DNA from 2 places in the Streptomyces sp. NPDC045968 genome. Region 2 is predicted to be linked to the other one. Evidence: riboswitches for the same ligand, from Rfam matches in the RefSeq annotation. Region 2 holds a riboswitch; the other holds the start of a gene.
What was found. Region 2 has a riboswitch for glycine ahead of gcvT (glycine cleavage system aminomethyltransferase GcvT). Riboswitches for the same ligand answer to the same signal wherever they lie in the genome.
Positions count from the first base shown of each region.

Region 1 (4,291 bases), on a different contig from region 2:
CTGCCCGGGCCTTCAGGGGCGCCGGGCAGGCCGGTTGTCAGTGCCATAGGGCAGCATCGGTCGTGTGAGAGCCGCGCCCACCATCCTGCATCTGGACATGGATGCCTTCTACGCCTCCGCGGAGCAGGCGGCGAAGCCGAGTCTGCGCGGGAAGCCGGTGGTGGTGGGCGGCCTCGGGCCACGCGGGGTCGTGGCCACCGCGTCGTACGAGGCGCGGCGCTTCGGCGTCCACTCGGCGATGCCGATGGCCCAGGCCCGCAGACTCGCGCCCAACGCCGCGTACCTCGTGCCGCGCTTCACGCTGTACAGAACGGTGAGCGACCAGGTGATGGGGCTTCTGGGGCGCATGTCGCCCCTGGTGGAGCCGCTCAGCCTGGACGAGGCATTCGTCGACCTGGAGGCCGGCGGGGTCGCCGACGACTCGGCCTCGGCCCGCGAGATCGGCGAGCAGCTGCGTACGGCGATCAAGGCCGTCACCGGACTCACCGGGTCCGTCGGTCTGGCCGGGTCCAAGATGATCGCCAAGATCGCCTCGGAGGAGGCCAAGCCGGACGGGCTCGTCCTCATCGAGCCGGGTACCGAACGGGAGCTGCTGGCGCCCATGTCCGTGCGCATCCTGCCGGGCGTCGGACCGGCCACCGGAGACCACCTGCGACGGGCCGGGATGACCACCGTCCGCGACCTGGCCGATGCGGGCGAGGCGGAGCTCGTACGGCTGCTGGGCAAGGCCCACGGGGCATCGCTGCACCTCATGGCCCTCGGGTACGACGACCGGCGCGTGGTGGCGGAGCGCGACGCCAAGTCCGTGTCGGTCGAGGACACCTTCGACGTGGACCTGCACGACCGGGTGCGCGTCAGGTCGGAGGTGGAACGCCTCGCGGACCGGTGTGTGCGGCGGCTGCGGGCCGCGGAGCGGTCGGGGCGGACGGTCGTGCTGAAGGTGCGGCGCTACGACTTCTCGACGCTCACCCGGTCCGAGACGCTGCGCGGTCCCACGGACGACCCCACCGTCATCAGGGAGGCCGCCGCGCGGCTGCTGGAGGCCGTCGACACCACCGGGGGAGTACGGCTGCTCGGAGTGGGTGTCACGGGGCTCGCCGACTTCACCCAGGAGGATCTGTTCGCGCAGGCCGCCGACGCGCGCAGCGCCGCAGCGGTCGCCGAGGAGAGCGGAACCGACGAGGAGCCGGTGGAGGCGCCCGAGGAAGCGGCGGAGGAGAGTCCCGAACAGCTTGCCGCGCGGCGGTGGCCCTCGGGACACGACGTACGGCACGAGACCTACGGCCACGGATGGGTGCAGGGCAGCGGCGTGGGCCGGGTGACGGTGCGCTTCGAGGAGCCTGGCGACCCCCCGGGCCGGGTGCGCACCTTCCGCATCGACGACCCGGAGCTCCGGCCGGCCGAGCCGCTGCCGCTCGTGAAAGAGCCCGTGGACTACTCCTCCTGGCCCGCCAGCCTCCCGAAGTCACGGTCCGGCGCCAGCTCCTCCTCCGGCGGCGAGTCCAGACCGTAGTGGCGGTAGAGCTGCAGCTCCTGCTCCGGTGAGAGATGCCGTCCGACGCCGAAGTCCGGCGCGTCCTTGATCAACGCGCGGTCGAAGGGGATGCGCAGCGAGTCGTCGACGAATTCGCTCGGTTCCAGTGGCACGAAGGCGTCCCTGCTGAAGAGCCCGGTACGTACGGCCGCCCACTCGGGCACCCCGGTCGCGTCGTCGAGATAGACCTCATCCACCGTTCCGATCTTGGCGCCCTTGCGGTCGAATGCCTTGCGGCCGATCAGGCTGCGCGGATCGATATCGGTCTGCACGGTGCCTCCCACTGGTCGCAACAACTGAGGGTGGTCCCCCCATTACTCCACAAGCACTACGAAAGTGCAGATCGGGGGCGGCGGCCACTCGAGACAGCCGACGTGTGCCCGCTGGTAGGCTGGCAGTGGCTGCTGACCCCGTGCGGGAGAGTCCTTCGGTGAGAACGCCGGAGGCGCCGAAGGAGCAAATCCTCCCCGGAATCTCTCAGGCCCCCGTACCGCACGGTTGAGGTCACTCTGGAAAGCAGGACGGGACTCGCCACGGCACAGACCGGCGCGGGACCTTTCCTCACCGACGGTGAAAGCCGGTCCGCCATGTGCGGCCGGTGAAGCTCTCAGGTCGAGATGACAGAGGGGGAGGCCGTTCGGGCACCCACGCCGTGGTGCCCCTCGCAGGTCGTGACAGACCAGGAGGCCTCCATCATGACCCCCCGTCGCACTCCGCTCTCCCAGCTTGAGCAGGGCATTCCCTTCGAGCAGCGCCACATCGGGCCCGATGGCGAGGCCCAGGCGAAGATGCTCGCCCAGGTCGGCTACGGCTCCCTCGACGAGCTCACCGCAGCCGCGGTGCCCGATGTGATCAGGAGTGCGGAGGCGCTGGACCTCCCCGCCGCCCGCTCCGAGGCCGAGGTACTGGCCGAGCTGCGCTCCCTCGCCGACCGCAACCAGGTCCTCGCCCCGATGATCGGGCTCGGTTACTACGGCACCTTCACCCCTCCGGTGATCCTCCGCAACGTCATGGAGAACCCGGCCTGGTACACGGCGTACACCCCGTACCAGCCCGAGATCTCCCAGGGCCGCCTGGAGGCGCTCCTCAACTTCCAGACCATGGTCGCCGAGCTGACCGGACTGCCGACCTCGGGCGCCTCCCTGCTCGACGAGGGCACCGCCGCCGCCGAGGCGATGGCGCTGGCGCGGCGCGTCGGCAAGGTCAAGAACGGCGTCTTCCTCGTCGACGCGGACACCCTGCCGCAGACGATCGCGGTGATAGAGACACGTGCCGAGCCGACCGGTGTCGAGGTCGTCGTGGCCGACCTCGCCGAGGGCATCCCGGCGGACGTCGCCGAGCGCGGTGTCTTCGGCGTGCTGCTCCAGTACCCGGGCGCCTCCGGAGCCGTCCGGGACATCCAGCCCGTCATCGAGCAGGCCCACGAGCTCGGCGCGATCGTCACCGTCGCCGCCGACCTGCTGGCCCTGACCCTGCTCACCTCCCCCGGTGAGCTGGGCGCGGACATCGCGGTCGGCACCACGCAGCGTTTCGGCGTGCCGATGGGCTTCGGTGGACCGCACGCGGGCTTCATGGCCGTACGCGAGAAGTTCGCCCGCTCCCTGCCCGGCCGGCTGGTCGGTGTCTCGGTGGACGCCGACGGCAACAAGGCGTACCGCCTGGCCCTCCAGACCCGCGAGCAGCACATCCGCCGCGAGAAGGCCACCAGCAACATCTGTACCGCTCAGGTGCTCCTCGCGGTGATGGCCGGGATGTACGCCGTCTACCACGGCCCCGACGGGCTGCGGACGATCGCCCAGCGCACCCACCGTTACGCCACCATCCTCGCCGAGGGCCTGAGGGCCGCCGGTGCCGACGTCGTGCACGGGTCCTACTTCGACACGATCACCGTGCGGGTTCCCGGCAAGGCCGCGCAGGTCGTCGCGGATGCCCGTGAGCGCGGCGTGAACCTGCGGCTCGTCGACGGCGACCTGGTCTCCCTCGCCTGCGACGAGACCACGACCCGTACGCAGATCGCCGCCGTCTGGGCCGCCTTCGGCGCCGACGGTGACATCGAGGCGCTGGACGCGGCCGCCGCCGACACGCTGCCCGAGGGGCTGCTGCGCACCGACTCGATCCTGACCCACCCCGTGTTCCACCAGCACCGTTCCGAGACGGCGATGCTGCGCTACCTGCGCAAGCTGGCCGACCGTGACTACGCGCTGGACCGCGGCATGATCCCGCTCGGCTCCTGCACGATGAAGCTGAACGCGACCACGGAGATGGAGTCGGTCACCTGGCCCGAATTCGGCGCGCTGCACCCCTTCGCACCGGCGGAGCAGGCCCAGGGCTTCCTGACCCTGATCCGCGAGCTGGAGGAGCGCCTGGCCGAGGTCACGGGTTACGACGCCGTCTCCATCCAGCCGAACGCGGGCTCGCAGGGTGAGTTCGCCGGTCTGCTGGCGGTCCGCGCCTATCACCGGGCCAACGGCGACGACCAGCGCACGGTCTGCCTGATCCCTTCCTCGGCGCACGGCACCAACGCCGCGAGTGCCGTGATGGCCGGCATGAAGGTCGTCGTGGTGAAGACCGCCGACGACGGCGAGGTCGACATCGACGACCTGCGCGCGAAGATCGAGAAGCACCGTGACGAGCTCGCCGTGCTCATGATCACGTACCCCTCGACGCACGGTGTCTTCGAGGAGCACGTCGCGGACATCTGCGGTGAGGTCCACGACGCGGGCGGCCAGGTGTACGTCGACGGCGCCAACCTCAACG
Region 1 covers NZ_JBWKLF010000012.1:215,140-219,430, reverse strand. The annotation lists gene AC07FA_RS30620 (DNA polymerase IV) at 65-1,513, shown strand; gene AC07FA_RS30615 (PRC-barrel domain-containing protein) at 1,435-1,806, opposite strand; glycine riboswitch at 1,940-2,037, shown strand; gene gcvP (aminomethyl-transferring glycine dehydrogenase) at 2,230-4,291, shown strand, end outside.
Region 1: it holds a riboswitch for glycine, as region 2 does, so the genes downstream of both, gcvP (aminomethyl-transferring glycine dehydrogenase) here and gcvT (glycine cleavage system aminomethyltransferase GcvT) in region 2, are expected to answer to the same signal.

Region 2 (4,291 bases):
GTCGACGGAGGGCCTGCCCGTGTCGTAGAGGTCGAGGCCGATCGCGAGGTACGGGACGCCGAGCGCGGGCTGCACCCAGGCGCGGCGCAGCGAGCGGACGGCCGGGGTGCGGTGGGCGTTCTGCGTGAGCATGGCGTAGAACTGCGGGATCTCGATGGCGGGCTCGGAGAGCCGCAGCGGTCCCGCGGGCATCCGGTCGAGGCCGGTGGCGATCCGGCGCAGGTCGAGCCAGGGGATGCCGACGCCGCCGCCCGGGGCGTGGGGGTTGAGCCAGATGCCCCAGCGGTCGGGGAAGAGCGCGCGGGCGATGTCACGTCCGGTGACCAGTTCGTGGGCGCGGTTCCAGCCGCTGGCGGAGAGCTCCTGGGCGGAGGTCACACAGGGGGCGTAGCCCAGCCCGTCGACCTCCATGTTCCCGTACTGGGCATCGGGAGAGCCCGCGGTGCCGTGCCACAGGAGCATCCAGACCCGGCCGTCGGTGAGGGCCTGGAGCAGTGCTTCGTACGCGTCGTAACGCCCGGGCGTCACCTGGCCCAGCATGTGCTCGATCTGCCCGGCCGCCGCGGTGCCTGACGCGCTCACTCTGGGTCCCGCCCCTCATCGATCCGCTGTCGCCCCGCCACTTCCGGGCATACGGGTGCGACCCCGCCATGCCATCAAACCAGCTTATGCCTCGCTTCTGACACCGACTTGACGGCGGTCAGTGTCCTTCGCGCCGGTAGAAGGGGCGTACCTTCTCGCGCATCCAGTCCCCGACGGGGTCCTGCGTCACGTCGAGCAGGACGAGATTGACCGGCCAGGGCGGCTGGACCCGGCCGAGCGCACGGCCGATGGCGTCCATCGGGGCGCTCTGCCCGGCGCCGTCCCAGGTGGCGAACTCGACTCCGACGAAGAGGACCGGATCACCGCCCTCGATGCTGGCGAGCGCCCGGCGGGCGGTGCTCACGACACCGCTCTCCTGGAATTCGCCGGAGACCGCGGCGAGGAAGTCGACGGGGTCCTCCTGCCAGTCCGGCTCGTAGAGCTTGACCCGGCCGCCGCCCGCGGGGCCGTCCAGCGGGGTGCGGCCGGCCCGGCACAGTTCGGCGACGGCCGGCGGCGGCAGGGGCAGGCCGACGGCGCCGCCCGGGTTCACCGCGATGCCCACCTGCGGGGGCAGCCCGCGGGCGAAGTCGCGGGCGGGCGCCACGGCGAAGGAGATGTGGCTGCCGACGCACAGCAGGAACTGCGCCTCGGAGCTGTACACGGGGACGTACGCGGCGCCGTCGATGTCCATCATCGGCAGATCGAGGTCGTCGCTGGCGGGATGGCCACCGTTGGGCAGCGGCACCCAGAGCGGGCTGCGGCCGAGCACTTCGAGCAGCCGGCCGCCCGCCTCCGGGACGCCGAGGGAGGCGACCAGCACTTCTTCGAGCTCGTTGCCCGGCCAGCCGTGGTGCGGCTGGGTCTCGAACGGCGCCGGATTGTCCACTGGTGCTGCTCCCCTTCTCGTCGTGCCCTGCGGCAGCGATCGTAGACGAGCGAACGCCAGGCCCTACGTGGGTGCGAACGCGATCCGGTCGAGCGCGTCCGCCGCCTCGCGGTCCAGCAGCACCGCCGAGGCGCATCCCGCCGGGAGCAGGCCGGTCTCCGTGTCCCGCATGAGCCGGCCGACCGAGCGCCGGTGGCGGGCGAACGCGTATCCGGAGACTCCGCGGCCGCGCTCCCGCTGGCCCTCCCTGGCCACCTCGGGGGTGACGTCGAGCAGGACGAGGTGCAGGATGCGGCCTCTGCGCCTGGCGTGCCGGGCCAGCCAGCGCCGTACCCAGGTCTGCGTGCCGCAGTCGTGCACCACGACGGACTCGCCGGAGCGCAGGGCCTGCCAGAGCCCGGTGTAGTGGGCGGCGCGCACGAGGGGGCGGTAGAGGGCGTACGGGAGGAGACGGGGCAGGGCGCGGCCCCAGCGGTCCCTGGTGTCCTGGGAGTCGATGGCCCGCTCCGTCACCGTGCGGCGGATCAGGGTCGACTTGCCGCTGCCGGGCAGCCCGGAGACGACCACCACGTCGCCCGCGGCGAAGTCCAGACTGCGCGGGCCGCGCCCTTCCCGGCCGCGCAGGTCCCGCACGACGGGCGCGTGCGTGCCCAGCAGCGCGCGGACGGGCGCCGCCTGCTGCGGCGGCACCGCCCCCTGCGCGGCCCCCGCGGTCGTCGCGTAACGCTGCAACGTCATCGCCTCCCCCTGTCCGGTGACCCACATCTGCCCAAGAAGTGTAAAGAAAAGGTAATGCGGCACAACCGGCTCACCGGCCCGTATCCGTCGGGACCGGACGTCCCACTCTCCCGCATGCCGTGCGATGATGACCCCGCCAACTGCATACCGGCCGTTTGAATCCGCGCGGGAGAGTTCCGGACACTGTGTGTGCCGGGCGCCGAAGGAGCAAGTTCCTCCCTTGAATCTCTCAGGCCCCGTACCGCGTGGATGAGGCAGATCTGAAAAGCGAGCCGTTCCGCGGCTCCACCCAAGGTGCAAGCCGACCTCTGTGGGGAACGACCCCCTCAGGGCCTCTCGGCGAACCTCTCAGGTTCCGATGACAGATGGGGAGGGATCGTCCTCTGTCGTCATGCCCTGGAGCCGTATCCATGAGCACTGCCCCGAGCACTGCCCCCCGCCACACCGCGCTGGACGCCCTGCACCGTTCGCTGGGCGCGACCATGACCGACTTCGCGGGCTGGGACATGCCGCTGCGCTACGCCAGTGAGCGCGACGAGCACAACGCCGTGCGCACCAGGGCCGGTCTCTTCGACCTGTCGCACATGGGCGAGATCACGGTCACGGGCCCGCAGGCCGTCGACCTGCTGAACTACGCGCTCGTCGGCAACATCGGCACGGTCGGCCTCGGCCGCGCCCGCTACACCATGATCTGCCGCGAGGACGGCGGCATCCTGGACGACCTGATCGTCTACCGCCTGGGCGAGAGCGAGTACATGGTCGTCGCCAACGCCGGCAACGCCCAGACCGTCCTCGACGCGATCACCGAGCGCGCCGCCGGTTTCGACGCCGTCGTACGCGACGACCGCGACGCGTACGCGCTGATCGCCGTCCAGGGCCCGGAGTCCCCCGGCATCCTCAAGTCCGTCACGGACGCGGACCTGGACGGACTGAAGTACTACGCGGGCCTGCCCGGCACCGTCGCCGGTGTCCCGGCCCTGATCGCCCGTACCGGCTACACCGGCGAGGACGGCTTCGAGCTCTTCGTCGCCCCCGAGCACGCCGAGCAGCTGTGGAAGGCCCTCACCGAGGCCGGCGCCCCGGCCGGTCTGATCCCGTGCGGGCTCTCCTGCCGCGACACGCTGCGCCTGGAGGCGGGCATGCCGCTGTACGGGCACGAGCTGACCACCGCGCTGACCCCGTTCGACGCCGGTCTCGGCCGGGTCGTGAAGTTCGAGAAGGAGGGCGACTTCGTCGGGCGCGCCGCGCTGGAGGCCGCCGCCGAGCGCGCCGAGACCGCTCCCCCGCGCAAGCTCGTCGGCCTGGTCGCCGAGGGCCGCCGGGTGCCCCGTGCCGGTTTCCCCGTTGTCGCCGTGGGCGGGCCCGAGGGCACGGTCATCGGCGAGGTCACCTCCGGAGCGCCTTCGCCCACGCTGGGCAAGCCGATCGCCATGGCGTACGTCGACGCGGCGCACGCCGCGCCCGGCACCACGGGCGTCGGAGTCGACATCCGGGGCACGCACGAGCCGTACGAGGTCGTGGCCCTGCCGTTCTACAAGCGCCAGAAGTGACATCCGGGACATCCCGGCGTCCCTGACGTGACGCAGTCGCGTCTCACCCCGTAAGACCACCGTTCATCAGCACTCCCCCGCGTACAGGAGAATTCAGGTCATGAGCAACCCCCAGCAGCTGCGGTACAGCAAGGAGCACGAGTGGCTGTCGGCCGTCGAGGACGGTGTGGCCACGATCGGCATCACCGAATTCGCCGCCAACGCGCTCGGTGACGTCGTCTACGCCCAGCTCCCCGAGGTCGGTGACACGGTGACCGCGGGCGAGACCTGCGGCGAGCTGGAGTCGACCAAGTCGGTCAGCGACCTGTACTCGCCGGTCACCGGTGAGGTCACCGACGCGAACCAGGACGTCGTGGACGACCCGTCGCTGGTGAACTCCGCTCCTTTCGAGGGCGGCTGGCTGTTCAAGGTACGTGTCGCGGATGAGCCGAAGGACCTGCTCTCCGCCGACGAGTACACCGAGTTCTCCGGCAACTGAGACCCAAGGGACCCCCTGATGTCGCTTCTCAACTCCTCCCTCCACGAGCTGGAC
Region 2 covers NZ_JBWKLF010000011.1:261,400-265,690, forward strand. The annotation lists gene AC07FA_RS29480 (enhanced serine sensitivity protein SseB C-terminal domain-containing protein) at 1-582, opposite strand, end outside; gene AC07FA_RS29485 (enhanced serine sensitivity protein SseB) at 701-1,471, opposite strand; gene AC07FA_RS29490 (AAA family ATPase) at 1,535-2,209, opposite strand; glycine riboswitch at 2,366-2,463, shown strand; gene gcvT (glycine cleavage system aminomethyltransferase GcvT) at 2,620-3,759, shown strand; gene gcvH (glycine cleavage system protein GcvH) at 3,860-4,237, shown strand; gene glyA (serine hydroxymethyltransferase) at 4,256-4,291, shown strand, end outside.